Regions from separate parts of the Salinicola sp. genome, predicted to be linked through region 1. Evidence: predicted binding sites of a transcription regulator. Region 1 holds the regulator's gene; the other holds the start of a gene.
The links. The regulator PhoB, encoded in region 1, activates phosphate uptake and scavenging genes when phosphate is short. The targets are predictions, from matches to a motif close to TGTCATANNNNTGTCANA.
Positions count from the first base shown of each region.

Region 2: a site for PhoB is predicted at 8,808-8,825, ahead of AC3AYF_RS03310 (glycerophosphodiester phosphodiesterase). Genes of this name have one in related genera too.

Region 1 is NZ_CEXLVS010000008.1:10,182-25,438, reverse strand. It holds gene AC3AYF_RS01710 (LysR family transcriptional regulator) at 1-334, opposite strand, end outside; gene trpB (tryptophan synthase subunit beta) at 450-1,778, shown strand; gene trpA (tryptophan synthase subunit alpha) at 1,775-2,650, shown strand; gene AC3AYF_RS01695 (pirin family protein) at 2,780-3,493, shown strand; gene AC3AYF_RS01690 (hypothetical protein) at 3,570-3,926, opposite strand; gene AC3AYF_RS01685 (HU family DNA-binding protein) at 4,066-4,341, opposite strand; gene AC3AYF_RS01680 (NAD(P)/FAD-dependent oxidoreductase) at 4,510-5,712, opposite strand; gene AC3AYF_RS01675 (chorismate--pyruvate lyase family protein) at 5,935-6,399, shown strand; gene ubiA (4-hydroxybenzoate octaprenyltransferase) at 6,502-7,413, shown strand; gene phoB (phosphate regulon transcriptional regulator PhoB) at 7,559-8,248, shown strand; gene phoR (phosphate regulon sensor histidine kinase PhoR) at 8,257-9,609, shown strand; gene AC3AYF_RS01655 (methyl-accepting chemotaxis protein) at 9,746-11,416, shown strand; gene AC3AYF_RS01650 (M23 family metallopeptidase) at 11,512-12,360, shown strand; gene AC3AYF_RS01645 (siderophore-interacting protein) at 12,551-13,600, opposite strand; gene AC3AYF_RS01640 (superoxide dismutase) at 13,779-14,390, opposite strand; gene cysZ (sulfate transporter CysZ) at 14,687-15,257, opposite strand, start outside.
Region 2 is NZ_CEXLVS010000020.1:4,792-20,048, reverse strand. It holds gene AC3AYF_RS03335 (UDP-2,3-diacylglucosamine diphosphatase) at 1-83, shown strand, start outside; gene AC3AYF_RS03330 (ATP-binding protein) at 153-4,055, opposite strand; gene AC3AYF_RS03325 (MiaE family protein) at 4,165-4,827, opposite strand; gene acnB (bifunctional aconitate hydratase 2/2-methylisocitrate dehydratase) at 5,308-7,911, shown strand; gene AC3AYF_RS03315 (outer membrane beta-barrel protein) at 8,136-8,732, shown strand; gene AC3AYF_RS03310 (glycerophosphodiester phosphodiesterase) at 8,904-10,718, shown strand; gene ppsA (phosphoenolpyruvate synthase) at 10,825-13,266, opposite strand; gene ppsR (posphoenolpyruvate synthetase regulatory kinase/phosphorylase PpsR) at 13,493-14,326, shown strand; gene AC3AYF_RS03295 (hypoxanthine-guanine phosphoribosyltransferase) at 14,387-14,959, opposite strand; gene nagZ (beta-N-acetylhexosaminidase) at 15,036-15,257, opposite strand, start outside.

The DNA of each region.
Region 1 (15,257 bases):
GCCGTGGAATCAGCCAGCGCGCCAGCAGGCTGCCGGGGCAGGCCAGCGTGAACGGCGCCTCGTCGAGATGGCGCGTCAGCGCCGCGCAGCCTTCGCTCAAGCGTGAGAAAGCCTCACCGACGGCGGGATATAGCATACGACCGTGATTCGTCGGCACGAGCCCGCGTCCGGCCTTCTCGAACAGTTCGACGCCAAAATGGTGCCCCAACGTCCGTAGCTGCCGGCTGACCGCACCATGGGTGACGTGGAGCTCCTCGGCGGCCGCGCTGACGCTGCCCAGGCGGGCCGTGGCTTCGAACGCGCGCAACGCGTTGAGAGACGGTAGCGTGGCCATTTCATCTCCGAAAACTGGTGAGTTTTACTCACAGGATGAAGAGAGTTTATCGATTTTCCCCCACTCGTCACCAGCCTAATCTGTGGTCCTCGAATCGATCGACCGGATCTGACTGATGAACTCGACACTGAAGACGCTTCCCGACCACAACGGCTTTTTTGTACCCGCCGTCCCTGGCGGTCACCCTTCGGGCCGTCGCTGCCGCGACGTCAAAAATTTCTCCCGGAAATTTCTTGGTGGCAGCCCGGGGGATGGCCACGGCACTCAATTGAACCGGGGCTACGGCGGACGCTATGTCGCCGAGACGCTGATGCCGCTGATCGGCGAGATCGAAGCCGCCTACGACGACGCCCGCGCCGACCCCGCCTTTCAGGCCCGGCTGCACGAACTCCAGCGCGACTATGTGGGACGCGCCACGCCGCTCTACTTCGCCGAACGCCTGACCGAACACTTCGGCGGCGCGCAGATCTATCTGAAGCGCGAGGATCTCAATCACACCGGCGCGCACAAGATCAACAACGCCCTGGGCCAGGCACTGCTGGCGCAACGCATGGGGCGCCAGCGGCTGATTGCCGAAACCGGCGCCGGCATGCACGGCGTCGCGGTGGCCACGGTGGCCGCGCGGCTCGGCCTCGGCTGCGTGGTCTACATGGGCGCGACCGACATCGAACGTCAGCAACCCAATGTCCAGCGCATGCGCCTGCTCGGCGCCGAGATCGTGCCCGTCCACAGCGGCACGGCGACACTCAAGGACGCCATGAACGAGGCGCTGCGGGACTGGGTCGCCAATGTCGACGACACCTTCTACATCATCGGCACCGTGGCCGGACCGGCGCCCTACCCGCGCATGGTGCGGGATTTCCAGGCGGTGATCGGCGTCGAGACACGCGAGCAACTGTTGGCGACACAGGGCCGTCTGCCGGACACGCTGGTCGCCTGCGTCGGCGGCGGTTCCAACGCCATGGGACTGTTCCACGCCTTTCTCGACGATGCGGCGGTGACCCTGGTCGGGGTCGAGGCGGCCGGGGAAGGGCTGGAGAGCGGTCGTCACGCCGCCAGTCTCAATGGCGGCGCGCCCGGCATCCTGCACGGCAATCGCACCTATCTACTCCAGGACGGCGACGGCCAGATTCGCGACGCGCACTCGATCTCCGCCGGGCTCGACTATCCCGGCGTCGGCCCCGAGCATGCCTATCTTCACGACAGCGGCCGGGCAAGCTACGTCGCGGTCACCGATGACGAGGCGCTCGCAGCCGTCGGACTCTGCTGCCGGCTGGAGGGTATCCTGCCGGCGCTGGAATCGGCGCATGCGCTCTATCATGCGGGACAATTGGCGGCGGCGCAGGGGCCGGACCAGGTCATCGTGGTCTGCCTGAGCGGTCGCGGCGACAAGGACATGGACACCATCACCCGCCATCTGATGCCCGAGGAGGCCCAAGCATGAGCGCGCCATCGTTGACGACCGAGATGTCGAAGACCGACACCCTGAACCCTGCCTTTCCGAACGCCGATTCGCGCCTGGCACGTCGTTTCGCGGCGCTGAAAGCCGCCGATCGCGCCGCGCTGGTGACCTACGTGATGGCCGGCGACCCCGATCCCTCAGCCAGCCGCGACCTGCTCGCCCGGTTGCCGGCAGCGGGGGCCGACATCATCGAACTGGGCATGCCGTTCAGCGACCCGATGGCCGACGGCGTGGCCATTCAGCGCGCCGGCCAGCGCGCCCTGGCGAATGGCCAGACATTGGCGCTCACCCTGGAGATGGTGCGCGATTTTCGGCAACGCGATGACGACACCCCGATCGTGCTGATGGGCTATCTCAATCCGCTCCAGCGCTTCGGCGAGGATCGCTTTCTGCAAGCGGCGGCAGAGGCCGGCGTCGATGGCCTGATCCTGGTCGACCTGCCGCCGGAGCACGGCGCCGCCCTGACGGCCCGGGCACGCGACCTGGGCCTGGCGCGGATTCCGCTGGTGGCGCCGACCACGCCGCCCGGACGATTGCCGGCACTGCTCGCCCAGGGCGACGGCTTCGTCTATCGCATCGCCTTCAATGGCGTGACCGGCAGCCGCCGACTCGATATTGCGGCAGAGCTGGATAGCGCACTCGACGCCCTCAAGCGGCAGTCTCCGCTACCCGTCGCCGTGGGCTTCGGGGTGCGCGACGGCGACACGGCCGCCGCTATCGCCAGGATCGCCGACGCCGTGGTCGTCGGTAGCGCCCTGGTGGAGCGGCTCGCGGCGGCAGGGGTGGATGCGGCACTGGAACTGACGCGGGAACTGGCCGAGTCGATTCAGGGTGCGCGGAGAGGCAAGTCCTGAGCGCGCCCTACCGTTCGATTTTAAGCACGCATATGCGCATAAAAACGCGCTTTTGTTCGATTATCTAGGCGATAAACTGTCTCCATTGCGCCAAGCTGAAGCTCGGCGCCCAAAACCAGGAGACAGGCCATGTTGACGATTCGACGCGGTAATGAACGCGGTTATGCCGATCACGGCTGGCTCAAGAGCTATCACTCGTTTTCGTTCGCCGGCTATCACGACCCGAAGCACGTCCACTTCAGCGTGCTGCGGGTCATCAACGAGGACCGCGTGGCGCCCGGGCAGGGCTTCGGCCAGCACGGTCATCAGGACATGGAGATCTTCTCCTACGTACTGAGCGGCGAACTGGGGCATCGGGACACCCTGGGCAACGGCTCCTCGATCGGCCCGGGGCGGGTGCAGATCATGACCACCGGCAGCGGCGTCGAGCACAGCGAGTTCAATCATTCCGCCAGCGAGCCGGTCCACTTCCTGCAGATCTGGCTGTTCCCGCGGGCGCGGGGCCTGACCCCGAACTATGCCGAAAAGGATTTCACCGAGGCGGACAAGCGCGGCCGACTCTGTCTGATCCTGTCGCCCGATGGCCGCGACGGCTCACTGACACTGCAACAGGACGCGTTGATCTACGCTTCGTTGCTGGATGGTGACGAGCGTGCGGAACTGGCGCTGAAGGCGGGGCGCGAGAGCTATGTCCACGTAGTGAAGGGCGGTGTAGAGGCCAACGGCCAGCGCCTCGAGGGCGGCGACGCGCTGCTGCTCGTGGATGAACCGGCGGTCGTGCTGGAAAAGGGAGAGGACGCCGAGGTTCTGGTCTTCGACCTGCCAGCCCTATCGCAGCAGTGACACGGGTGTGAGGCGATACCGGCGACAGGGACGTTGCCGGCTTCGTGGCTCGTGGCTCGTGGCTCGTGGCTCGTGGCTAGAGATACTTCAGCAGGCTCTGCAATCGCTCCAGATCGCGGGAGTCGCCCACCAGACGTAACCGACCGTCGAACAGCCCTTCGCGAAACGCACGCTGCGAAGGCTTGCTCAAAAAGCGCGTGGCGCTGTCGGCATCACGAAAACGCAGTTCCAGCATCAGGTCCACCGGCAGACCGGTGTCACTGTGGACCGCTTGCGGGGTCATCCGATAATGGCGGGCAATCGACAGGTCTTCCGTGGCAACGCCCCAATCGAATCGCTGGAATTTCTCCAGACTCTCGCGAAACGCCGCCTTGCGCGACCGTGCGCGCTTGAGCATCACGCCCAGCCACCAGAGCATCAACTTGAGCTTCATGCCACCTCGCACGACCGATCATCAGGGTAGGAATGCATCGTGTAGAAGAATGCCGACCCGCCAGCATCGGGACGGATCGGCTATCGTTGCGCTCATTGGCGGATGAGCGACTCGGGAATTCGAGACCCGAACTTGCGACTTACTTACTGACGGCGTCCTTGAGAGCCTTGCCGGGCTTGAAGGCCACGGTCTTGCTGGCCGGGATGTTCAACGGCTTGCCAGTCTGCGGGTTCTTACCCGTCCGTGCGGCGCGCTCGCGAACCGTAAATGAACCGAAACCGATCAAAGTGACATCGTTGCCTTTGGAAACCGTACCGGTGATTTCGTCGAGAATGACGTTCAACACCTGACTGGCCTTGTCCTTCGAAAGATCCGCACGCTCGGCAATCGCCGCAGCGAGTTCTGGCTTACGCATAGAGCCCTCCTAGTTTGGCTATGGCGTCACCTGACACACCTTGCATCTTAAACGAGTTGTTGTTCTCGATGAGGGGAATCCCCTCCGAACGCATAATAAGCCGCCCGGGGCGCGGTTTGTCCAGCATCAGGTGACGATTCATGGCTTATACAACCGTAGCCACCGGGGCTAGCCTAGCAACGGGGGGGCAGCTCGCGCCAGTTCGACTTTACGACGAACGCAGCGCCCGGTCAGCGCGAAGCCCAGCAACCGTCCTGACTCGTCCTCGGCCAAGGCGCTGAAATCGCTGGCCTCTCCTTCGATCCGCCAACGGTGGGGGGGGTCGCGCGGCGGTAGTGCGACAACCGGCAGCAACGGCGTCTTGACCACCACCGGCCAGGCGCCGTAACTCACCTCGGTGGGTATGCCGGCGAGCGTTGCCGCCAGCGCTTTGACAGCGGCCTGCAGCGGCTGGACGTACATGGCACTCAAGCCGCCGACCGGGGCGTCGAGCCCATCGACACAGGCCACGTCACCCAGCGCGAAGACGTTCGGCGCGCTGGTCGCGAGCCGCCGGTCGGTCAGGATACCGGCCGGCGAGACCGCCAGCCCCGCCACTTCGGCGAGTGCCGTGCGTGGGCGCAGCCCCGTCGCGACCAGCACCATGTCCGCTGCCAGCGCTTCACCGTCGTCCAGGACCAGCGTCACGCCTTCGCCATCGTCGTGAAGCGCCGAGACCTGACGTTCGAAATAGCCGCGGATGCCGGCTTCGGCGAAGGCCTCGCCCAGCGCCCGCCCCAACGGTGGCGGCAGCAGGCGGGGCAGCGGCGTCGCCTCGGGCGCGATCAGGGCGCCCCGGTGGCCCCCCGCATGCAGGTCATTGGCGCACTCGCAGCCCACCCGGCCGGCGCCGATGATGGCGATGCGGGCCTGGCGGCCGGGGTGACGATCCAGCACGCCGCGCAAGCGACGGTAGCCATCGAGATCGTTGATCTGAAATACCCGGTCGCGCAGCGAGGACGCCACCTCGAACGGCTGCCATGGCGCGGCACCCGTCGCCAGCACCAGTTGGCCGTAGGGCAGGAGCTCGGCACCGATCCTCAGCCGACGACGGGCGGTGTCGATGGCATCCACGGTGGTATGGGTGCGAACCCGCGCCCGCAGCGTCGCGGCCAGGCCCACCGCATCGCGCATGACCAGCGATTGCGCCGTCTGGCGCTTGGCGAAGGCACTGGAGAGCAGCGGCTTGGTATACTCGTCGCCGCTGTCGGCACTGATCAGGGTGATCGGTCGCTCGCCATCGCGGCTCCGAATGGCTCGGGCCAGGCCCACGCCGGCCATTCCGGTGCCGACGATCGTCAGGGGCGCGGTGGAGTGATCGGATTGGCTCATTGAGGGCTCGTTCGGTCGGTCGTCTCGAGGCCTCATGTTACACTACGCCGCCTTCGACCCGCGCCGTCCCGGTGGTTCATGGCTTTTTCCACGGCGCTTCCCCGGTGCGTCTTGATGGAGTCGTTTCGCGTGCCCTCAGCCTGTCACTGCCATGCCCTTCCGCCCGCCGCACGATCCTGGCGATGGATTCGCTGGGCCCCCGCAGCCACGCGGCGCCCCCGCATGACCGCCGCCTGGTGGCAGTGGGTGGCTTCCACCGACTCGCTCACCGCGCGGCTGATCGCGGCCTCAGAGCGCCCCTTTCGGGTCAGGCTGGTACACCAGGGCATCGAACGACCGCGCCGCGACGAAGCCCAGGCCCTGGGCCTGCCTCCCACCGCCGTGGCCTGGATACGCGAGGTCACGCTGATGAGCGGCGAGCGGCCGTGGGTGGCGGCGCGTTCGATCGCCCCGCTGGATCGTATCGGCTGTCGTCGTCTGCGCACGCTGGGAGAGCGTTCGCTGGGCAGCTGGCTCTTCGCCCAGCCCGATCTCGAGCGCGATCCGATCGAGATCGCGCCGCTCTCGCCCGGTGGCGAGGGCGTCTGGCTGCGTCGTTCGCGCTTTCGCCACGGAGGATTCCAGCTGCTGGTGCAGGAGTGCTTCCTGCATGAAATGGCGGAGGATCTGGGCCTTGCGTCCCCCTGAACGACGATCCACGACCTGAACCACGGTTCCCACCTCGAAGCGAGGCCGCAGTTGCAGTAAAGTCGTTGCCGATTCAGAGGCCTTGCCGTTTCGGAGATTCGTATGCCCAGCGCCGGTTCCCCTTCCACTCCCAGCGGCAATCCAGCCCCCCGCGGCCTCGCCCGCCTGCCCGATTTTCTGCGCCTGACGCGCCTCGACAAGCCGATCGGCACCTGGCTTTTGATGTGGCCGACGCTGTGGGCGCTGTGGCTGGCGGCCGACGGGCTGCCGGATCGCGCCACGCTGATCATCTTCGTGATCGGTGTCTACCTGATGCGCGCCGCCGGCTGCGTCGTCAACGACTACGCCGACCGTCATCTGGACGGCCACGTCAAGCGGACCCGGGAGCGCCCGCTGGCGACCGGACGGATCAGCGAGCAGGAGGCCAGGATCCTGTTCGCGGGTCTGGTGGTGCTGGCATTCGTGCTGGTCTGCTTCACCAACCTGGCCACCGTGCTGCTCTCCTTCGTCGGCGTCGCGCTGGCGGCGATCTATCCGTTCATGAAGCGCTATACCCATCTGCCGCAGGTGGTGCTGGGCATGGCGTTCTCGTGGAGCATCCCGATGGCGTTCATGGCGGTGAGCCGCGAGGTACCGCTGGAAGCGTGGCTGCTGCTGCTCGCCAACGTTGCCTGGACCGTGGCCTACGATACCCAGTACGCGATGGTCGACCGCGACGACGACATCAAGATCGGGATCAAGTCCACCGCGCGGCTGTTCGGCCAGTGGGACAAGCGGATCATCGGCCTGCTGCAGGTGCTGACCCTGGCCCTGCTGACCTGGATCGGCATGCGGACCCAACTGGGCGGATTCTTCTGGCTGGGCCTGGCCGCGATGGCGGCCACCTTCGTCTATCAGCAGTGGCTGATCCGGGAACGCGAGCGCGACGCCTGCTTTCGCGCCTTTCTCATCAACTTCTGGTCCGGGCTGCTGCTGTTCGCGGGGCTGATGCTTGCCCTGTGGCCACCGACCTGAATGATGCGATTGGCACGACTGTCATATCGATGTCATATTTTCACGATGTAATCGTCACCGTTCTGTCACGGCCGGAAGCTACGCCCGATGGTGTCATCGACGCCACGCAACCAGGCTAACCGGCGGCTCACTCGAGGCATTGCGCATGAGCTCCAAGACCGTACTCATCGTTGACGACGAGTCATCCATCCGCGAAATGATCGCCGTCGCCCTGGAAATGGCCGATTATCGCGTACTGGAAGCCGACAACGCCCAGACCGGCCACGCCATGGCGCTGGACCAGAAACCCGACCTGATTCTGCTCGACTGGATGATGCCCGGCACCAGCGGCATCGAACTCGCGCGCCGCCTGAAGCGCGAGGAGGCCACCGCCGAGATGCCGATCATCCTGCTCACCGCCAAGGGTGAAGAGGACAACAAGGTCCAGGGGCTGGAAGCCGGCGCCGACGATTACATCACCAAGCCGTTTTCACCGCGCGAGCTGGTGGCGCGTCTCAAGGCGGTGTTGCGCCGGGCCACGCCGCCGGGTATCGAGGAGGCGGTCGAGGTCGAGGGGCTGCGGCTCGATCCCTCCAGCCACCGCGTCACCTCCAACGGCGGCGCCCTGGAGATCGGCCCGACCGAGTATCGCCTGCTGCAGTTCTTCATGACCCACCAGGAACGTGCCTACACCCGTAGCCAGTTGCTGGATCAGGTCTGGGGCGGCAACGTGTACGTGGAAGAGCGTACCGTCGACGTCCACATTCGGCGCCTGCGCAAATCCCTGGGCGAAGCGCACCAGCATCTGGTCCAGACCGTGCGCGGCACCGGCTACCGCTTTTCGATCAGGGAGTAAGTCAGGACGTGCGCTACTGGATCAACGAACTGTGGCGCCTCGGCTACATGCTGTTCGGGCTTGGCGCGATGGGGCTGTTGCTCGGCGAACTGGGCGGCGACCTGCTCGCCGGAATGGGCTGGGGGCTGGCGGCCGGCCTGGGGCTCTATGTCTTCCTGCATCTGCGCCACGTGCGCATGCTCTATGTCTGGCTGCTGAAGAACCCCCGCGAGGCGCCGCCACCCGGTACCGGCGTCTGGGGCGATCTGTTCGACCGCCTGTATCACTATCAGAAAGCGCAGACCCAGCTGCAGCAGCGACTGCGCGACATCCTGCGGCGGATCCAGGACTCCTGCGAGGCGATGCGCGACAGCGTGGTGATGCTGGATCCCCAGGGCGATCTCGAGTGGTGGAACAGCGCGGCCTGCGACATGCTCGGCCTGCAGCCCGATCACGACCGCGGGCAGCCGATCACCAACTTCCTGCGCGACCCTCGTTTCATCGCCTACTTCGAGACGGGCGACTATCGCGAACCGCTGCTGATTCCCTCCCCGGTCCAGGCCAACCGCACCCTGCAGTTCAATCTCACCCTGTTCGGCGACAACGAACGCCTGCTGATGGCGCGGGACGTGACCCGACTGCACCAACTGGAGATGATGCGCCGCGACTTCGTCGCCAACGTCTCCCATGAACTGCGCACGCCGCTGACGGTGCTGGCCGGCTATCTCGAAACCTATTCGGATCATGCCGACCAGTTGCCCCAACGCTGGCAGCGCGGGTTCGGCCAGATGCAGGCCCAGACCACGCGCATGCAGAACCTGGTCGAGGATCTGCTGCTGCTGTCGCGGCTCGAGATCGACAGCCCCGACGACGACCGCGACACCCTGGACGTGACCGCCCTGCTCCACGATATCGCCGCCGATGCCCGCGAGTTGAGCGCGCAACGCCACCAGTTGTCGATAGAAGCCGAAGAGTCGCGGCATCTGCTGGCGAACACCAAGGAGATACGCAGTGCCGTCTCCAACCTGGTCTTCAACGCCGTTCGCTACACGCCGGAAGGCAGTACCATCACCTTGCGCTGGAAGCCCTGGCACGACGGCGCCGCCATCGAAGTGGAAGACAACGGCGACGGTTTCGACCCCATCCATATCCCGCGGCTGACCGAGCGCTTCTATCGCGTCGACAAGGGTCGCAGTGCCGCCACCGGCGGTACGGGACTGGGCCTGGCCATCGTCAAGCATGTGCTGCTGCGTCACGACGCCAGCCTGGAAATCGTCAGTCGTCCGGGGCTCGGCGCGCGCTTCCGCTGCGTGTTCCCGGCGGCGCGCGTGGCGCCCGCACTGCCGACCTCCCCCTCCTCCGATACGTCGACATCAGCCTGACCAATCCCCTCCTTTTTCGGCGCTCTCCTTCGATACCCGCTCAATCTTCGGCGTCCCCGGCCGATAACGAGGTCGGTTCATAGCCACTAGTTGTTTATATGAATTGCTTCTCGCGAAGAAAAGGACGCCCCTGAAGATGACGATGCGACGAAAACTCTGGATCACGGTTGGCCTGATGTGGCTGGGCATGCTGATCCTGGTGGGCTGGATGGCCCTGGAAAAGCGCGAGACGCTGATGGCCGAGCGCGTCAGCAGTCTCAAGAGCTTCGTGGCCAGCGCCCAGACGCTGGTCGAGCGCTATGTCCAGCGCGCCAACGATGGCGAGTTCTCCGAGGACGCCGCCAAGGGCTTCGCCCGCAGGAACCTGTCGGCGCTGGATCTCGACGGCAGCTATGTCTACGCCTTCGACAGCGATATTCATCTGGTCTATCACCCCAAGCGCGACATCGGCACGGACATGAGCGGTTTCCGCGACGACAACGGCGTCTACTTCTATCGCGAGCTCAAGGCGCTGGCGGACTCCCCCGACGACGGCACGCTGGAGTACACCTCCACCAATGCCGATGGCCAGGACGTATCGCGCCTCAACTACGTGCGCTACGTCCCCGAGTGGGACTGGTACCTCGCCGCCAACGTCTATATCAGCGACATCCAGCACGCATTCTGGGCCGGCGTGTTGAAGATGAGCCTGATCGCCGGTGTCATCGGCATCATCATCACGCTGCTCATGGGCTGGATCATCCGCAACGTGCTGGGCGACCTGGGGGGCGATCCGCGCCAGGCGCGCGATGCGATCCAGGGCATGGCCGAGGGCGATCTCACCACCGCGCTGCAGGTCAAATCCGGCGACCGGCGCAGCCTGCTCGCGGCCATCGAGGGCATGCGGATTCACCTGGCCGAATCGATGGCCAACGTTCGCCACGCCTCGACCACCATCACCGTCGGCGTGGGCCAGATTCACAGCGGCAATCAGGATCTGGCGGCGCGAACCGAGCAGCAGGCGGCGTCCATCGGCGAGACCGCCTCCAGCATGGAGGAACTGACCCAGACCGTGCGCCAGAACGCCGACAACGCCCGCCAGGCGAGCGGCCTGGCCGGCGAGGCACGCAACACCGCCGCAGAGGGCGGCGAGATGATGGATCAGGTCGTCTCGACCATGCAGGGCATCACCGACAGTTCGCGCCGGGTCACCGAGATCGTCGGCGTGATCGACTCGATCGCCTTCCAGACCAATATCCTGGCGCTCAACGCCTCCGTGGAAGCCGCCCGGGCCGGCGAGCAGGGCAGGGGCTTCGCAGTCGTCGCCAATGAAGTCCGCACGCTGGCCAGCCGCAGCGCCGATGCCTCCCGCGAGATCCGCGAGCTGATCGACGCCTCGAATCGCAGGATCGATGCCGGCTCCGAGATCGTCGGCCAGGCCGGCGGGACCATTCGTCGCGCCGTGGACTCGGTCGCCCGCATGACCGATCTGATCGAGGAGATCTCGATCGCGTCCGGCGAACAGTCCAACGGTATCGACCAGGTCAACGAGGCCGTGGTGCAGATGGATCACGTCACCCAGCAGAACGCCTCGCTGGTGCAGCAGGCCTCGGCCGCCGCCGCCACGCTCAATGCGCAGGTGGCGACGCTGGAACGGGCACTGGCCGGGTTCAAGATCGCCGACGTCGAATACGACGAGAGGGTGTCGCGCTATCGTTCGCCATCCCCCTCGACCACGACGCCGGCATTGGCGGCGGCATCATCGCCGGGTGCCGCGACCGCGACACGGTCGACGTCGAGCGATGGCGACGACTGGGAGTCGTTCTAGGAGAGTTTCCGGGGCCATCGCGGCGCATGATGAACCGCACGGCACATCGGGTTATGGTGGCGGCATCCCGCGATACGGAGTGCCGACAGGTGGCGATGATTCCTTCCTTTCTCTGGTGGTGCCGACGAGTCGGCGCCACCGTCTTCATGCTGCTGCTGCTGGCGGGCGTCACGCTCGAGACTCGGGCCGATACGGTTCCGATCACCTTCCCCGACAGCGTCCAGCAGGGCTCGATGGTGATCGGTCGGGTGCCGCCCGGCAGCCAGGTCTCGGTGGCGGGGCACGATCTCAGGGTCACCGGTTACGGCACCGTGGTGTTCGGCGTCGGGCGCGATGCCAGCGGTCGTCAGACGGTGTCGATCACCACCCCGGATGGCCGCCGGCAGAACGTCGCGGTCGCGATCACGCCTCGGGACTGGCCGATCGAACGCATCGACGGCGTGCCGCCCAGGACCGTCTCGCCGCCGCCGGAGATCGCCCGGCGTATCCAGCGCGAGCAGGCCGCCGTCAGCGCCGAGCGTGCGCGCAACGACGACCGGGTGGGTTTCGCCCAGACCTTCATCTGGCCGGTGGAAGGGCGCATCAGCGGGCGTTTCGGCAACCAGCGCATCTATAACGGCACGCCGGGATCGGCGCATTCGGGCATGGACATCGCCGCCGCCGAGGGTACGCCGGTCAAGGCGCCGGCCAGCGGCGTGATCACCTTTGCCGACGATCTCTACCTGACCGGCGGTACGGTGCTGCTCGATCACGGTTACGGCATCAGCTCCAACTTCCTGCATCTGTCACGGATCGACGTGAAGGTCGGCGATCGCGTCGAGCAGGGAGAGGTGATCGGCGCGGTGGGATCGACCGGGCGCGCCACCGGGCCCCACCTGCACTGGGGCATGAACTGGTTCGATACCCGCATCGACCCGCTGCTGGTACTCGATAGGGCTAAATGAGCCCGAGCTTCGTCTGAAAAAACGGCGAGCGATGGCCAGACCGGGGCGCGTAGCTAAGGCAAAAATTGGCGAAAACGGACCGGGCTGGCGCACCAGTTTACGTGGGTGTAAATGAGCACTTTGACCGGGCTGGCGTTCCAGCCGATTTTTAACGCCGTATGGGCGAGCGCAGACATTTTTCAGACGAAGCTCAGCGTTTCCAGTAGCCCGTAACCAGATGCTGCCCCTTCTGCAGCCCGAACTCCTGCTTGAGCCGTTTTCTCAGGCGCTGGCTGACGTCGGCTTCGCCGGCGAACCAGACGAACAGATCGTCGCGGGTGTCGGGCATCGCCTCGACCACCGCCGAGGCAAGCTGTTCGCTGGGTGCGTGACCACGACAGCGGTGACGCCAGCTGATGCGGCAGTGATCGGCGACCGGCAGCTCCAGTTCATCCACCGGCGATTCGACCTCCAGCCACGCCTCGACCTGCGCGCTCACCGGCAGCGTTTCCAGCAATCGCGCGATGGCGGGAATGGCGGTCTCGTCACCGGCCAGCAGATAGTGCGACGCCTCGGCGACGCCCCGCCCGTAGGGGCCGGCCATGCCGCAGATGTCCCCCGGCTTGGCCCGGCGGGCGAAATCGCCCCCCGGCCCCGGCGCTTCGTGCAGCAGAAAATCGATATCCACCTCGCCGCTGGCGACGTCCAGGCGGCGGATGGTGTAGTAGCGAATCTCGGCCCGTCGATCTTCCGGCGGCCACTGGGTACCGCCTTCCGCCGTGGGGCGCGGCCACTGGGGACGGTCGATACCGGGCGGCGGAAAATGCAGCCGCACGTGCCACTCTTCCGGGTGATCGAAGCGCGCCAGGTTCTCGCCGGTCAGCGTCAGGCGGCGGATGCTGGGACTCAGCTCCTCGATCCGGGCAACCCGCATCTCGCGGAAGTTGGCAAAGGTCGGCGCCGCCACCACGTCTCCATGCCAGTGCAGCGGCAGTGCGTTGTCGCCGGCGAACAGCGCGACGTAGTGTTCAATGATCCCGCGCAGCGTTTCCAGACCGTCCCTCGCGTCGGCTTCGGCCTCGAGGTGAAGACCGACCCGGCTCACCGAGAAGCGCGCTTCCCCACCCGGCAGGTCGATCGCCACCTGGCGCTCGTCGCTGCGATAGGCCACGTCGTACTCATCCAGAAACGCTATCAGGCGCAATCGAAAATCATTTACATCGGTAAGCGTCAGCGTGGCGTCGCAGCGTTGTGCAGTCATGGTGTCGAATCGTCGCGAGGGTGGGTCGATGAACTGAGCCGGCAGGACGCCAGCGCGGTCAGCGTACCAGAAAAGCCGCTGAGGGGGGAATCCTTGCCGAGGCGGGAATCAACGCAAGATGCCCCCGGAGAGCGGAGGCATCTTGGGACGGCTTAAGCCGGTACCATCGGCCTGTCGATCAGGCGATGGCTTCGGCGTAGCGGCGGTTGACTTCATCCCAGTTGATGACGTCGAAGAACGCTGCGATATAGTCCGGACGCTTGTTCTGATACTTCAGATAGTAGGCGTGTTCCCACACGTCCAGCCCCAGAATCGGCGTCAGACCTTCCATCAGCGGGCTGTCCTGGTTCAGGGTGTTGATGACCTTGAGCTTCTTCTCCGGCGTCACCACCAGCCAAGCCCAGCCACTACCGAAACGACCGGTAGCCGCTTTCTTGAACTCTTCCTTGAAGGTCTCGTAGCCGCCCAGCTCGCTCTGGATGGCTTCGCCCACCTTGCCGGTCGGCTCGCCACCGCCATCCTTGGACATCACGGTCCAGAACAGGGAGTGGTTGGCATGGCCGCCACCGTTGTTGATGACAGCCTGGCGCTTGTCCTGCGGCACCCTGTCGATATCGGCCATCAGCTTGTCGACCGGCACGTCCTCGAGCCCCGTGCCTTCCAGCGCGGCATTGAGGTTGTTGATGTAGGTCTGATGGTGACGAGTGTGGTGAATCTCCATCGTCATCGCATCGATCTTGGGTTCCAGCGCGTCATAGGCGTAGGGTAGCGACGGTAAGCTATGAGCCATGATCAAAACTCCCTTTCATGAGGAGGCATTGCCCGACGTGGGCGCCTCTCGGGTGAATCAAAATAGTGAGCAACGCGTCGCGGTGTCAAGCAAGCCCGATCTTCGCGCAGCGTCGCCACGATAAAATATCACTTTGATTTCAAAAAGATTTTCCGAAGCCTTGGCGAGGCCGGTTGCGCGGCTTCGGCAAATCTCCCTGTCGTCCAATCTAGATGGCGTGTCCTGCGGCGGCTTTCAACCCCATCCGCCATTTTTCTTGTCGATCCCGGCTTCCGTCGGCGTGCGCCTGCAGCGCGCTATCGACGGGTGGCCGGCACCATGGAGCGGTAGTAGCGATCCCACAGCATCACGCCACCGGCAACGCCGCCGGGCAGCAGAATCAGGTTGAGCACCGGCACCCAGGTCGCCACCGACATGCAGGCGCCGTAGGTCAACGTCGGCCACCAGCGCCCGCGCAGGCGGCCAAGCATGTCGGTGAAGCCGACCTGATTGTTGTCCATCGGGTAATCGAGATACTGGACGGCCATCATCCAGGCCGAGAACGCCGCCCATAGAAAAGGCGTGATCAGGTTCAGTCCCGGCACGAACCCGAGCAGGAACAGCACCGCCATGCGCGGCAGGATATAGCCCAGCTTGACCAGTTCCCGCCCCAGCGCATCGACGCCGGCCTTCATCAGCCCGCGCTCGTCGCTCGGCGGCCGCCCGGTGACCCGGGTTTCCACCTTTTCGGCCAGGAAACCGTAGAACGGCGCCGCGATCAGGTTGGAGACCAGGGTGAAGGTGAAGAAGACGATCAGCGCCAGGGCGACGACCAGCAGCGGCCAGATCAGCCACTCCAGCCAGGTCAGCCAGCCGGGTATCTGGCGC
Region 2 (15,257 bases), on a different contig from region 1:
TGATCGGCGACTGGCGTCCCGGCACCGGCTGGCAGCTGAGGGTGGACGACGACGGCCTGACACTCGAGTCGTTCGCCATCTGATCGCACCGGCGCGCGGTTTCGCGCCGGGCGGATTACCGGGATGGCTTTCTCGCCGTTTTCGTACAGCGCCTAGAGCTGGTAATCGGGCGAACGGGGGGACGAGGCGCTGACATTGTCCAGTAGCGTCCGCCAGCGAGTCAGAACCGGCGCATCGGAAAGCGCCACCTCCCCCAGCCGGTAACGCAGTGCGCGCTGCTTGTCCCGGTCGCCGGCGTCAACCAGGGAGAGCCACATCTCGAGACTCTTCAATTCCATGTGGGGGCTGCCGGACTCGACGGCCCAGCTTCTCGACTCCTCGATGAGAGCCGCCACGCTCTCCATGTCGTCACCCATGCGATGCCTGGCTCGGGCCATCTGCAACGCGATCTCCGGCATCATCAACGAGCGTCGCGTGCGCGCATGCTTCAGACAGGGTTCGAGATAGGCCACGGCGCGCGCCACATCGTTGAGCGCCAGGCAGGCATCGCCGTACCACAGGAAGGGCCGCTGCCAGGGCTCCCGGCCCGTCAACTCGCTCAGCCGGGCGACGCTGGACTCGATGCTCTGCAGACCCTGCGACTCCCCTGCCAGCGACCGACTCCAGCCGAGCACGCAGTCGGCCTCCCAATGCCACCGCTGGAGGTCCGCGGTCCGCGTCATCTCGTGCGCGCGACGGCCACGCTCCGTCGCCAGATGAACATGTCCCAGCTGGCGGTAGAGGGAAGCGGCAAATATCAGCGCCATGGCCAACGACCCCGGATGCCGCACGGATTCCGCCAACCGGATGGCCGCTTCCATTTGCTGCTCTGCGCGTCGATAGTCGCCCCGCAGACACAGCGTCCAGCTCTGGTAGCAGGCCGCGGCCACCTGCGGGTGGTCGGAGTACGGCAACCACTCCAGAACCATCGGCCAGCTCAGTGGATCGATCTGGTCGAGGTGCTCGAAGGCAAGCGAGATTCGACCACTCCAGTACTCGCCATGGGCGCGGGCGTAGAGCGCCAGGCGCTGGTAGCGCGGGTCATCAATGCGCTGCGCCAGCTCGCGCAGCTGCCGGGCCAACGACTCCGCCTCGCGATTGGCGTGGCGCTGGCTCGCGCCGACCCATAGCCCCCAGGTCACCAGAAACGCCTGATCGTCAGCTTCGTCGTCATCCAGAACCGAGCCCTGCCACAGGCTCTGGGCCCGGAGAAAGCTCTCTTGCGCCGCCGGCGAGCCATGTCCCTCCAGCGCATAGCAAGCTTGCCCCTTCACCGTCAGCAGGCTGACTTCACGCTCGGCACCGCAGCCGGATATCATGTTCAGGCAGGCGAGACCGGACTCCGCCATTTTCAGCGCCGTGCGGTTGGCGCTGACCTTCAGGCCACTCCTCGCCGCCATTTCGAAATAACGTGCGGCCCGGGCCGGATCGCCACTTCGGCGCAGATGCTCGGCGAAATCTCCCGGGTGGCGGCTGATCCAGGCGGGATAGCTGGATTCGATCAGTGCCACGACTTGCTGGTGCAGCACGATCCGCACATCCTGCGGGCAGGACAGGTAGGCCGCCTCCTGCAGCAGCGGATGACTGAACTGGAAGTCGTAGGGCGGCATGTCGCAGGGTTCGATGATCTCGAGCCGTCGCATCTGCTCCAGCGCCACCTTGAAGAGATCGTCGCTGATCGCCAGACCCGCACGCAGCATGCCGGCCTCGAACTGGCGCCCCAGCGTCGCCGCCAGGTGCGCGACCTGGCGATATCCCTGCAGTTGATCGATGCGGCTGGCCAGCAACCCCAGCAGTCCGCTCGGCAGACTGTCGGCGTCCAGTCGCCGGCCCTCGCGGCGGTCGATCTCGAGCCGACGGCAGATCTCCTGCAGATAGAGAGGGACCCCCTCGCACCGCTCGATCAACTGCTCGCGCAATCGCGGGTTCAGCTTGAGGCGGTGCCGGCGGGCCAGGTAGTCCAGCATGTTCGAGGACCGCTCCGCGTCGAGACGTCCCAGCACCACCTGCTGATCCCAGTTCAACCTGACCGAGGGAACCTCTCGATTCTGATGGGAGGCAACCAGCAGCAAGGCGGTATGAATCGGCAGCCGGGCCTGCAGGTTCTGGAGGACTTTCAGCGACGGCTCGTCCAGCCACTGGAGATCGTCGATGATGATCACCAGCGGACGACGGGAACGGGTCGTCTCGAGAATCAACGCCTGGGTGAGCTGAGTGACCAACTCCACCGCCTCGTCGGCGTCCTCCCTCGCCAACGGTGCCCGCCCGAGCACATCGATCAGCAACTGCCGTCGCTCGATGCCGACCCGCTCCAATGCGGGGATCCGGTCGACCACCCCTCTGATCGCATCATCATCCGGTTCCGCCTCGAGATACCACCCCAGCAGCGCCTGGATCAGACCGTAGGACGCCTGACTCGACAACCGGGTCGTGGGACGCCAGAAAACCGCAGCCTCTTCGTGCTGCAGATATTCCCGGAAATGGATCATCAGGGCAGACTTCCCGATCCCCGTGTCGCCCAGCACCAGCAGACTTTGCCGCAGCCCCAGGGCAACCCGGGCCAGTGCATCGCGCAACTGGCGAAGTTCCGCCTCGCGTCCGGTCAGGCTGGGCGGCAGCGTCTCGCGACCGGAGGACTCCACGCCCAGCACCAGCCCCCGTCGCTGGACGCGGCCATCGCTGCTGATCAGGCGCGGCGTCAGACGAGACTGCAGATCGAACGCCGGTGGCAGATGCTGGCTGGCGTTGAGCGAGATGACCAGCTCGCTGCTCTTGGCCGCCACCATCATGGCCAACGCCACCTGGGTCACGTCGCCGAACGGATCGATCGAGTGCCGCTCGGGGAGCCAGATCACGCGGCCGCTATCGAGGCCGGCCGTCAGCGTGAACCGCGGCGGCGCCTCATCCCCCTGCCACAGGCTATCGAGCTCGGGAGCCAGTCCTTGTCGGCAGTGCTCGAACAGCGCCACCAATTCGGCCAGTTGGTGGGTCGGGCCATGGGTGCCGAAACAGGCGAGACCCACCCCGCTTCCCACCGCCGCCTGCCAGAAACCGCCAAGATGGCGACACTGGGTCTCCAGCCATCGAAACAGCTGGTCCTGAGCCTTCAGACAGGCCAGCGCCCGGCCGAGATCGTTCCCGGCATCCACCGGCCGGAGCGCGATCGCCATCACCGTGACCTGGCGGTAGTCGATGTCCTCCGTCGAGTACCCCGGCGCCTCTCGCTGCCCCGGGGAAGTGTCGCCGCCGGAGACGTTCGACCAATCGATCCGGGGGCGCCCCTGCTCCGGCACCTCCGACCAGAACCTCGCCAACTGCAGAAAGCCCGGCTCGGGCTGCTGGCCGGAGAGTGCAAGGTGCTGCAGGAAGGCGTTGAACTGTTCCCGGGCGGCGGCGAATTGCCCGTGCTCGGCGAGCTGCCTTACCAGGCGCTCGTGGAAGGGACCAAAATCCGGAATGCGGTGAATCAGGGTTCGAAGCAGCGCCTCGGGCAGCGCCGAAGACGCCTCCAGAACCCGCTCCGCATATTCGGTCAAGCGCTGTCGCCACTCGCCCCGAGTGCGCACCAGCCACTGCTGGAAGGCGACGCACTGGCCAAGATGCAGTTCGGCCAGCAGGTCGCCGCGATAGTAGTCGAGCAGCCGGTCGAGCACATCGATGGAGGGAGGCTCGCGCAGCAAGCCATCCACCTCGCGGAGATCCCAGTGAACATTGGGCGGCAAATCGAAGGAGATGGTCTGACGGGTGACGGTCAACGACGCCTCGGCAAGATCGCCGAGGCTATGACGGAGACAGTGAAGGGCGTGGCGAAGGTTCGTGCGCCCCGACTTGACGCCCTGGTCCGGCCACAGCATCTCGGCCAGCGCGGCACGACTGGCCGGCGCATCCTGCATCAGGAGATAGACCAGCAGCGCCTTCACCTTGTCGTAGCTGAAGTGCGTCAGGGAGTCGTCGCCTTGCTGATACCCGAAATGTCCGAAGAGCGCGATTGTTGTTGTAGCTCGACCTGAATTCATCGTTTTCCGTTATCCGATAGAGGAGGCAGCCGCGCGGAGATCATCGGCAGCCCGTTGCCACGCCCTTCCGGCTGGCTTGGACCGGTACGATCGGCGAGGCGGCGACGATTCATGGCGAGATCGCTGTCGGCACGCCGCTGTGAAAGCGGAACATGGCGTCTTCACCTTCGATCAAGGCTCTCTCGTGAGTGGCAAAGCGCGCCACGCGTTCGGCCACCACGGCCTCGCCCCCATAGCGTTCGGCGAGCCCGAGATAATCCTCGAAGTGGCGTCCTTCGGAACGCACGAGGGAGCGATAGAACTTGGCAAGCGACTCGTCGAGATGAGGAATGAGTCGGGCGAAACGCTCGCAGGAGCGTGCCTCGATGAACGCGCCCACGATCAGAATATCGATCAACCGATTCGGCTCTTCCCGCGCCACGTGTTCCCGCAGCCCTTCCGCATAGCGTGACGCCTGGATGTGGGAGTAGTCGACGCCCCGCTCCTGCATCAAGCCCACCACCTGCTCGAAATGCAGCAGCTCCTCGCGAGCCAACTGAGACATCTTGGTCAGTAGCTCGGGGCGATCGACATAGCGGAACATCAGGCTCATCGCCGTCGAAGCGGCCTTCTTTTCACATTGCGCGTGATCGATCAACAATAGCGCCGGATTCTCCAGCGCGGCCTCGATCCAGCGCTGGGGCGTGGCACAGGGGAGAAACTCGAGCAGTTCGGCCGGCAGCAGGCGGTCGGCGTCGACATCGATGTCGTCGGTCATTCGTTCAGTAGTCATTGACGTTCTTCGGGCGCTCGGCAATGGCCGAATACGTTGGTGGTGAAAGACGCCGAATGAGAGCCGGGCGTGTCGTATCCCGTGAAGATCGTCCCTGAGACAGTCGACACGGCCATCAAGGCCAGACCCAAGCCACTCAACGGTCTCCATCGCTTGGTACGTTGAATCAGAGTGGATTCGGCGTCGCGTGGACTCATGGTAGCGCCTGGCCGACGAGACTTCGATAGCCATCTCCATGACCATGGTGACATTGACAGCCGATCGGAGCCGCCAGGGCGCGGAATCGAGGGCTCCTTAACATTGTCGACAGTTTCACGTAGACTTCGCAGCGCCCATCGCAGCCGATTTCGTGCCAGCCATTCCAATGGCTGCCAGACGATCCTGGGTCGCCGAACGACGAGCGGTTCCGTGCCTGCCACGTCATGGCACCTATGTCCGTCTCGCTCATGCGGGCTCCAACTCTAGATGAGGGTCTCCACCGTGCTTGAAGCTTACCGCCAACATGTCGAGGAGCGCGCCCAGGAAGGCGTGCCACCGAAGCCGTTGAACGCCGAGATGGCCGCGCAACTGGTCGAGCTGCTGAAGCAGCCCCCGGCCGGTGAAGAGGCGTTTCTCCTCGAACTGATCACCGACCGCGTGCCCCCGGGCGTCGACGAGGCCGCCTACGTCAAGGCCGGTTTCCTGACCGCCCTGGTCAAGGGCGAGGCCAGCTCGCCGTTGATCGACAAGATTCATGCGGTGAAGCTGCTGGGCACCATGCAGGGCGGTTACAACATCGCCACGCTGGTCGAGCTGCTCGATGACCCCGAGCTGGCCCAGGAGGCCGGCGAACAGCTCAAGCACACCCTGCTGATGTTCGATGCCTTTCACGACGTGGCCCAACGCGCGAAAAATGGCAACGCCACCGCCCAGAGCGTGCTCGAATCCTGGGCCGGTGCCGAATGGTTCCTGGCCAAGCCGGCCCTGCCCGAGAAGATCAGCATCGCCGTATTCAAGGTGCCGGGCGAAACCAACACCGATGACCTGTCGCCGGCGCCGGACGCCTGGTCGCGCCCCGACATTCCGCTCCACGCCAACGCCATGCTCAAGAACCCGCGCGACGGCATCGAGCCGGAAGTGCCGGGCAACAAGGGCCCGCTGGCGCAGATCGACGCGGTCAAGGCCAAGGGCTTCCCGGTCGCCTACGTCGGCGACGTGGTGGGCACCGGCTCCTCGCGCAAGTCGGCGACCAACTCGGTACTGTGGTTCTTCGGCGACGACATTCCGTACGTACCCAACAAGCGCGCCGGCGGTTTCTGTTTCGGCGGCAAGATCGCCCCCATCTTCTTCAACACCATGGAAGACGCCGGCGCCCTGCCGATCGAGATGGATGTCGACAAGCTCGAGATGGGCGACGTCATCGATGTCTACCCGTACGAAGGCAAGGTGACCCGCCACGACAGCGATGAAGTCGTCTCCACCTTCGCGCTCAAGACCCAGGTCATCCTCGACGAAGTCCGCGCCGGCGGCCGTATCCCGCTGATCATCGGCCGCGGTCTGACCGAGAAGGCGCGCAACGAGCTTGGTCTGCCGGGTTCGGATATCTTCCGCAGGCCGGAGCAGCCGGTCGATACCGGCCGCGGCTTCACCCTGGCCCAGAAGATGGTCGGCAAGGCCTGCGGCATGGACGGCGTTCGCCCGGGCATGTACTGCGAGCCGAAGATGACCACCGTCGGCTCCCAGGACACCACCGGCCCGATGACTCGCGACGAGCTCAAGGACCTGGCGTGTCTCGGCTTCCAGGCCGACCTGGTGATGCAGTCGTTCTGCCACACCGCCGCCTACCCCAAGCCGGTCGATGTCGAGACCCATCACACCCTGCCCGACTTCATCATGAACCGTGGCGGCGTGTCGCTGCGTCCGGGCGACGGCATCATCCACTCCTGGCTCAACCGCATGCTGCTGCCGGATACCGTCGGCACCGGCGGTGACTCGCACACCCGCTTCCCGATGGGCATCTCGTTCCCGGCGGGCTCCGGACTGGTCGCCTTCGCCGCCGCCACCGGCGTGATGCCGCTGGATATGCCGGAATCGGTCCTGGTGCGCTTCAAGGGCGAGCGCCAGCCCGGCATCACCCTGCGCGACCTGGTCCACGCGATCCCCTACTACGCGATTCAGCAGGGCCATCTGACGGTCGCCAAGTCCGGCAAGAAGAACAGCTTCTCCGGCCGCATCCTGGAGATCGAAGGCCTCGAGGATCTCACCGCCGAGCAGGCGTTCGAACTCTCCGACGCCTCCGCCGAGCGTAGCGCAGCCGGCTGCACCATCACGCTGGGCGAAGAGCGCGTCAGCGAGTACCTCAACTCCAACGTGACACTGCTGAAGTGGATGATCAGCAATGGCTATGGCGATCGTCGCACGCTGGAACGACGCATCGATGCCATGCAGGCCTGGCTGGACGACCCGAGCCTGATGCGCGCCGACGCCGACGCCGACTATGCGGCGGTGATCGAAATCGACCTGGCCGAGATCGACCAGCCAGTGCTCTGCGCACCCAACGACCCGGACGATGCCCGCCTGCTCTCCGACGTCGCCGGCCAGAAGATCGATGAAGTCTTCATCGGCTCCTGCATGACCAACATCGGCCACTTCCGCGCCGCCGGCAAATTGCTCGAGAAACAGCCGGCGGGAAGCCTGAAAACGCGCCTGTGGCTTGCACCGCCGACCAAGATGGACCAACATCAGCTGACCGAGGAGGGCTATTACGGCATTTACGGCAAGGCTGGCGCTCGCATGGAGATGCCCGGCTGTTCACTGTGCATGGGCAACCAGGCACGTGTGGCGCCGAAATCGACCGTGGTTTCCACCTCCACACGCAACTTCCCCAACCGTCTGGGCGACGGCGCCGACGTCTACCTGGCATCGGCAGAGCTCGCGGCCATTGCGGCCGTCGAGGGCCGCCTGCCAACGGTCGAGGAGTACAAGGCTACCATGGGTGAGTTCAATGCCATGGCGGGTGAGATCTACCGCTACATGATCTTCCATGAGATAGAGGATTTCCAGAAAGCGGCCGCTACGGTCATCCCGGTCGCCCAGGAAGCCTGACAAGTCTCTTCCGATGCTCGCGCTTCATGAAGAGGTCACCGAAACGCCCTGCGAACGCAGGGCGTTTTTTTATGTCTTGCCTTCATTAGGGGCTAATCATAAAGTCTGGGCGACTCATCAAACGCTGTTCGCCAGCGTCCAGGATCAGCGTAACCACGCTCAATCGATACTGCACGGACCCAAGGACACGACGCCTGTCCGCACTCATTCAAGGGAGATTCACGATGAAGAAGACTACCTGGTTCGCCATTCCGATGGCGCTTTCCCCGCTTCTGTTGATGACGCCGACGGCCCAGGCCGCCAATGCCGACGGGCTCTATCTCGGGATCGGCGGCGGCTACGGCGAGGTGGCGAGCAGCGACAGCGACATCGGCAAGTTCGCCGGCGCCGATGGCAGCAACTATCGCGTCGACGACGACGACAGCGTCTACAAGGCGTTCGTCGGCTACGAATACAACCCCTACTTCGCTACCGAGGCCTTCTACGCCGATCTGGGCAAGCCCAACCTGATCCGCGGCGGCAACGTGGTCGACCTCAAGAGCAAGGCCTACGGCTTGAGCCTGGTCGGCAAACTGCCGGTCGGCGCCGGTTTCGAGCTGTTCGCCAAGGCGGGAATGGCGCGCTGGGAAACGGATGCCAGGGGCAACCTGGGCGCGGCGTCCAACGACCTCGACGACAACGACGGGATCGACCCGGTCTACGGCGCTGGCGTCCAGTTCCGCTACCAGCACCTGCTGCTGCGCACCGAATACGAACGCTATGATTTCGACAACGACTTTCAGGTCGACACCTACACCGCCTCCGTGGGCTGGCAGTTCTAGACCAGCGCTTGACGATGCCGCGTCCAGGCCGCCTTCGAGCGGCCTTTTCCGTTCCGGATCAGACGAACTTGCAAAGATGACCGTTTGACGACAACACTGAATGGCGCGCCTTGTCGCGCCCATTCGCCACCGATCACACTTGGCCCGGGAAGGGACACCGCCGACCAATCCATGCTAGCACCCAGCTCATTGATTCAAGACATCGCCCGGCAGATCCGCGCCCACCTGCGCTCGCTGATCGCCTTCCACCTGTTCTTCACATTGCTCGCCTCGGCCGTCTGGGTGCCACTGTCGGCCAACACGCTGGCCGGCCTGCTGCACCGCATCGGACGCCCCGTACTCAGCAACGGACAGATTCTGGACGTCGCCTTCTCGCTGTGGGGGCTGCTCTGGCTGCTGGTAGCGATCGGGCTCAGCTTCCTGGTGATCTTCCTTCAACAGGCGGGAATGATGCTCGTCGTCTCGAGCCAGGCCGGGAACCGATACCGGGTGGCCATGGGGTCGCTATGGCACGTGCTGCGCCGTTTACCGGCCTTGATGACACTCACCCTGCTCCAGGTCGGCAGCCACCTTCTCCTGGCCGCCCCGTTCGCCATCGGTCTCGCCCACCTCTACGGCGCCATGCTCGGCGATATCGAGCCCTACATCCTGATCCACCTGAAGCCTCCCGCGCTGTGGGAATTTCTCGCCGTGGCCACGCCGATCACCCTGGTTCTGGTACTGCTCAGCGCCGCACTCTACTTTCGCTGGTTCCTGGCGCTGCCGGCGATGATGCTCGACGGCCTCGAGCCGGTTGCCGCATTGCGACGCAGCCGCGAACTGACACAGGGACGCCGCCTGCGGATGGCCCTTGCCGTCGTCGGCATGGCGCTGCTGGTGGCGGCCATCCCGGTCGTCTTCACGCTGACCTTCAACACGCTGGGCGGGACGCTGCTCGGGTACCTGCCGGAGCGCAACAGCGTCCTGATCCCGGCGATGCTTGCCTACCTGGCACTCTATATCGTCACCACGATCGCGCTCACTTTCCTGGGTATCGCCGCCAACAGCCTGCTGGTGATCACGCTGTACCACCGCGCCATCGGGCGGGCGCCGGTGTTTCGCCCCTCCGCGACACCGCAGCGCTCCGGCATCATTGCCTGGGGGGCGGAGATCCTGCTGCTGGTCTTCGCGCTCGGCCAGGCGGGCTGGATACTGCATGGGTTCGAGATCAACGACCACGTCGCGATCACCGCACATCGCGGGAGCTCGCTGGTGGCGCCCGAGAACACCATGGCCTCGATGAACCAGGCCATCGCCGATGGCGCCGACTACCTGGAACTGGACGTCCGGCTGAGTGGCGACGGTCAGGTCGTCGTCTCCCACGACAACAATCTGAGTCGACTGACCGGGGTCGACCGTAACATCAGCGACATGACGCTCGACGAGATCGAGCAGGTCGATGTGGGCTCCTACTTCGGCGACGCCTTCGTTGGCGAGCGCATTCCCACCTTCCAGCAGATCCTGGACAACGCGCGAGATCGCATCGGGCTCTATGTCGAGCTCAAACCGGCACCGGGAACCGCCGAGGAACTGGCCCAAAAGGTCATTGCCCAGTTGAAAGCCAGCCAGATGACGGACCACGCCGTGATTGCCTCGCTGTCACCCGATGTCATCGAGGTGGTCAAGAGACTGGACGAAGACCTGCGGACGACCCTGTTTCTGCAGTTCGTCCTGCCCGGTGCGCTGAATACCACCGACGCCGACATCATTGGGTTGCGCCACACCCAGGCTACGCCGAGCCTGCTGAGGACCATTCACGATACCGGCCGGGGGGTGGCGGTGTGGACCGTCAACGGGGTCGGCGACATGTCGCGTTATCTCGACATGGGGGTCGACAACATCATCACCGATCGGCCCGATGCTCTCGCCGAGATCCTGCAGGAACGACGGGCAATGTCCGACGGCGAGCTGCTGCTGGTGAAGCTGCGCAACTGGCTGCGGTCGTGACCGCCCCGGCGGTGGAGGCGCGGTTGCCGACGTCTCGCCACCACCTCGAAACCAAAAAGGCCGGCGCGATGACATCGCGCCGGCCCCCAGGGCTGCCTCGCAACGATCAGCCCAGCGTTTCGCCCGCCAGCATGAACCAGGTCTCGAGCACGGCGTCCGGGTTCAACGACACCGAATCGATCCCCTGCTCCATCAGCCACTTGGCCAGTTCCGGATGGTCGGAAGGTCCCTGGCCGCAGATGCCCACGTACTTGCCCTGAGCCTTGCAGGCCTGGATCGCCATCGACAGCAGCTTCTTGACCGCCGGGTCCCGCTCGTCGAACAGATGCGCGATGATCGCGGAATCGCGATCCAGCCCCAGCGTCAACTGGGTCAGGTCGTTGGAACCGATGGAGAATCCATCGAAATACTCCAGGAACTCGTCGGCCAGCAGCGCATTGGAGGGGAGCTCGCACATCATGATCACCTTGAGGCCCTGGTCTTCGGAAGATGAAGAGGCGCCGCGTTTGAGTCCATTGGCCTCGAGCAGGTCGACCACCGCCTTGCCCTCGGCGGGCGTGCGCACGAACGGCACCATGATCTCGACGTTGTTCAGCCCCATCTCGTCGCGGACGCGCTTCAGCGCCCGGCACTCCAGCTCGAAGCAGGCCCGGAAGTCGTCGGAGATGTAGCGCGAGGCGCCGCGGAAGCCGAGCATCGGATTCTCTTCGCCCGGCTCGTAGAGCTTGCCGCCGATCAGGTTCTCGTATTCGTTGGACTTGAAGTCCGACAGCCGCACGATCACCCGCTTGGGATAGAACGCCGCCGCCAGCGTGGAGATGCCCTCGACGAGGCGATCGACGTAGAAGCTGACCGGATCGTCATAGCCGGCGGTGCGCAGATCGATGGTCTGCTGCAGGTCGCTGGAGAGCTTGTCGTAATCCATCAGCGCCCGCGGATGCACCCCGATCATGCGGTTGATGATGAACTCCAGGCGCGCCAGCCCGATGCCGTCGTTGGGCAGCCCCGCAAACGCGAAGGCGCGATCCGGATTGCCCACGTTCATCATGATCTTGAACGGAATCTCCGGCATGGCGTCGACGCTGGTGGTCTGGCAATCGAACTCCAGCTTGCCCTGATAGACGTGGCCGGTGTCGCCCTCGGCGCAGGAGCCCGTCACCTCGACGTCGTCCTGGAGCAGCTCGGTGGCATCGCCACAGCCGACCACGGCAGGGATCCCCAGTTCACGGGCGATGATCGCCGCGTGGCAGGTACGTCCGCCGCGATTGGTGACGATGGCGGACGCGCGCTTCATGATCGGCTCCCAGTCGGGGTCGGTCATGTCGGTCACCAGCACGTCGCCGGACTGTACCTTGTGCATCTCTTCCGGCGATGCCACCAGCTTGACCTTGCCCTGGCCGATCCGCTGGCCGATGGCACGACCGTCGACCAGCACGCGGCTCTTGCTCTTGAGCGTGAACCGCTCCAGGGTGCCGCCCTCCTGGTTCGACACCACCGTCTCCGGCCGGGCCTGGACGATATAGAGCTTGCCGTCGTCGCCGTCGCGGGCCCACTCGATGTCCATCGGGCGGCCGTAGTGCTTCTCGATGGTCACCGCCTGGCGTGCCAGCTCCATGACATCGTCGTCGCTCAGACAGAAGCGCTGGCGATCGGCATGGCCGACATCGACCGTCTTGACCGAGCGGCCGGCGGCCGCGTCGTCGGTGTAGACCATCTTGATCCGCTTGGAGCCCAGCGTGCGTCGCAACACGGCCGGTCTGCCGGCAGCCAGCGTCGGCTTGTGAACATAGAACTCGTCGGGATTGACCGCGCCCTGCACCACCGTCTCGCCCAGGCCCCAGGCGCCGGTGACGAACACCGCATCGCGATAGCCGGACTCGGTGTCCAGCGTGAACATCACGCCGGCTGCCGCCGTCTCGGAGCGCACCATCTTCTGGACGCCGGCGGAGAGCGCGACGTTCTCGTGCGGGTAACCGCGATGAACGCGATAGGAGATGGCGCGATCGTTGAACAGCGACGCAAAAACCTCATGGACGGCACGCTTGACGTTGTCGAAACCATCGATATTGAGAAAGGTTTCCTGCTGGCCGGCGAAGGAGGCGTCCGGCAGATCCTCGGCGGTGGCCGATGAACGCACGGCCACCTTGAGGTTGGGATGGCGGGCCTGCAACGTCTCGTAGGCGTCACCCAGCGCATCCTCGAATGCGGGGGGCAAGGGCGTATCGATCACCCACTGGCGAATCCTCTCGCCCACCTTGGCGAGCATCTCGGTATCGTCGACGTCCAGTTTGGAGAGTTCGGCGTTGATGCGGTCGTTCAAGCCGTCATGGGCCAGGAACTCACGATAGGCGTGGGACGTGGTGGCGAAACCGCCCGGCACGGTGACCCCGGCGTCCGCCAGGTTGGAGATCATCTCCCCCAGCGAGGCGTTCTTGCCACCGACGCGCTCGACGTCGGACATTCCCAGTTGCTCGAAAGTGATGATGAAGGGTTCCAAAGTCGTCTCCTGATCGTCCTGGCCGGCCACTGCCGATGAAACGTGGCGCATGAAACGGCGCGCTCCGCTGCGCCTCGATGGAGCCAGAAGCTAACAGGCGACTTTGGGCTTAGCCAGAAGTTTAAGGGCGTAGAGTTTGGAGTATTTCTACAGGAATCCACGCTTTTCGCGCATTCCTGTAGTCACGCGAGTCGGTGCGGCGCCGCCACCGGGGACGAGTTGCCCCGGTCGCGGATTTCGGCTGACAATGGACGATCGACACCCACGGATGAACGCCATGCCCCGCACCGCCTTCTTCATCTCCGACGGCACCGGCATCACTGCGGAGACCCTCGGTCGCAGCCTGCTTTCACAGTTCGAGAATACGGATTTCATCCAGGTCACCAAGCCTTACATCGATACGCTCGACAAGGCCCGTTCGCTGGTGGGCATCATCGAGGCCACCGCCGAGCGCGACGGCATCCGCCCCATCGTCATCGCCACCATCGTCGATCAGGCGATCCGGAGCATCGTGGCCGAGGCATCGGCCTTCAAGGTCGATATCTTCTCTACCTTCCTCGCCCCGCTGGAAGAGGAGCTGGAGACCCACTCGACCTACACCGTCGGGCGTACCCATGCGATCGGCCGCGACGACGTGTACATGCACCGCATCGAGGCGGTCAATTTCGCCCTGGACAACGACGACGGCGCACGAACGCATCAGTATCAGGAGGCGGACGTGATCCTGATCGGGGTGTCGCGCTGCGGCAAGACCCCCACCTCGCTGTATCTCGCGCTGCAGTTCGGCATCCGTGCCGCCAACTACCCGCTGACCGAGGACGACCTGGACGAGAACGGCATTCTCAACCTGCCGCCATCGCTGGCCAAACATCGGCACAAGCTGTTCGGCCTGACCATCGATGCCCGCCGGCTGTCGGCCATCCGCACCGAGCGCCGGCCGGACAGTCGCTACTGCTCGATGGACCAGTGCATGCAGGAGATCGGCCAGGCGGAGGCGCTCTACCGGCGCCACAACATTCCCTACATCGATACCACCCGCTTCTCGATCGAGGAGATATCGACACGCATGATGAACGAGACGGGACTTCAGAGGCGATTCAGCCCGCGTTGAGCGGGCCGAAGACAACCATCACTGCCGACCGGGAACGGCCCGCCTAGCGCGAGCCTCGCGTCATAGCCCTTTCGGGGCGAAGATGCCCGGCGCGTTGCGCCAGTAGCCCTTGTAATCCATGCCGAAGCCGAACACGTAGCGGTCGACGACCTCCAGGCCGCAGTAGTCGGCCTTGAGATCGGGGGACGACTTGCGATCGTGGCGCTTGTCGACAAGCACCGCCGTCGAGAGGCTTGCCGCCCCGGCCTGGCGGCAGTAATCGAGAATGGCTGCCAGCGTGGCGCCCTCGTCGAGGATGTCATCGACGATCACGACATGGCGTCCGGCCATCGGAATTTCCGGCGACACCCGCCAGAACAGTTCACCGCCGCGAATACCGCCGCGATAGCGCGTGGCGTGCAGGTAATCGACTTCCAGAGGAAAGCCGAGCCGCGTCAGCAGATGCCCGGTGGTGATCAGCCCGCCGTTCATGACGCAATAGAAGACCGGCAGCTTGTCGCCCAGCTCGCGCGTGATGTCGGCCGCCATGCGGTCCAGAGCCTGCTCCACCTGCGCCTGATCGATCAGGCAATCGGCGTTGTCCATCACTTCCTGCATCGAGCTCAGGGCGTCGATCGAAGGGGTTTGATTCATCGTCTAAGGTTCACCATGAAGAGAGCGACGGCCAGGATCACCGCAGCCGTCGCGGGAAAACAGCGTGTCCTGCCCGTCACTCGGACTCGTTGAGCGCCTCGAGACGCGCGTGCGTGCGCCGCCAGCGGGAGATGGCGGCGAGCGACGCCAGAGTGGGACGAGCGCGCGCATAGCGCAGCTTGGCGACACGCGGAGCCTGGCGGCCTTCACAGGCCGCGACGATCTCGCGCGCGGCCTCGGGCGCATTGCAGACGACGGCCATGTCGCAACCGGCTGCCCAGGCGGCTTCGGCCCGTTC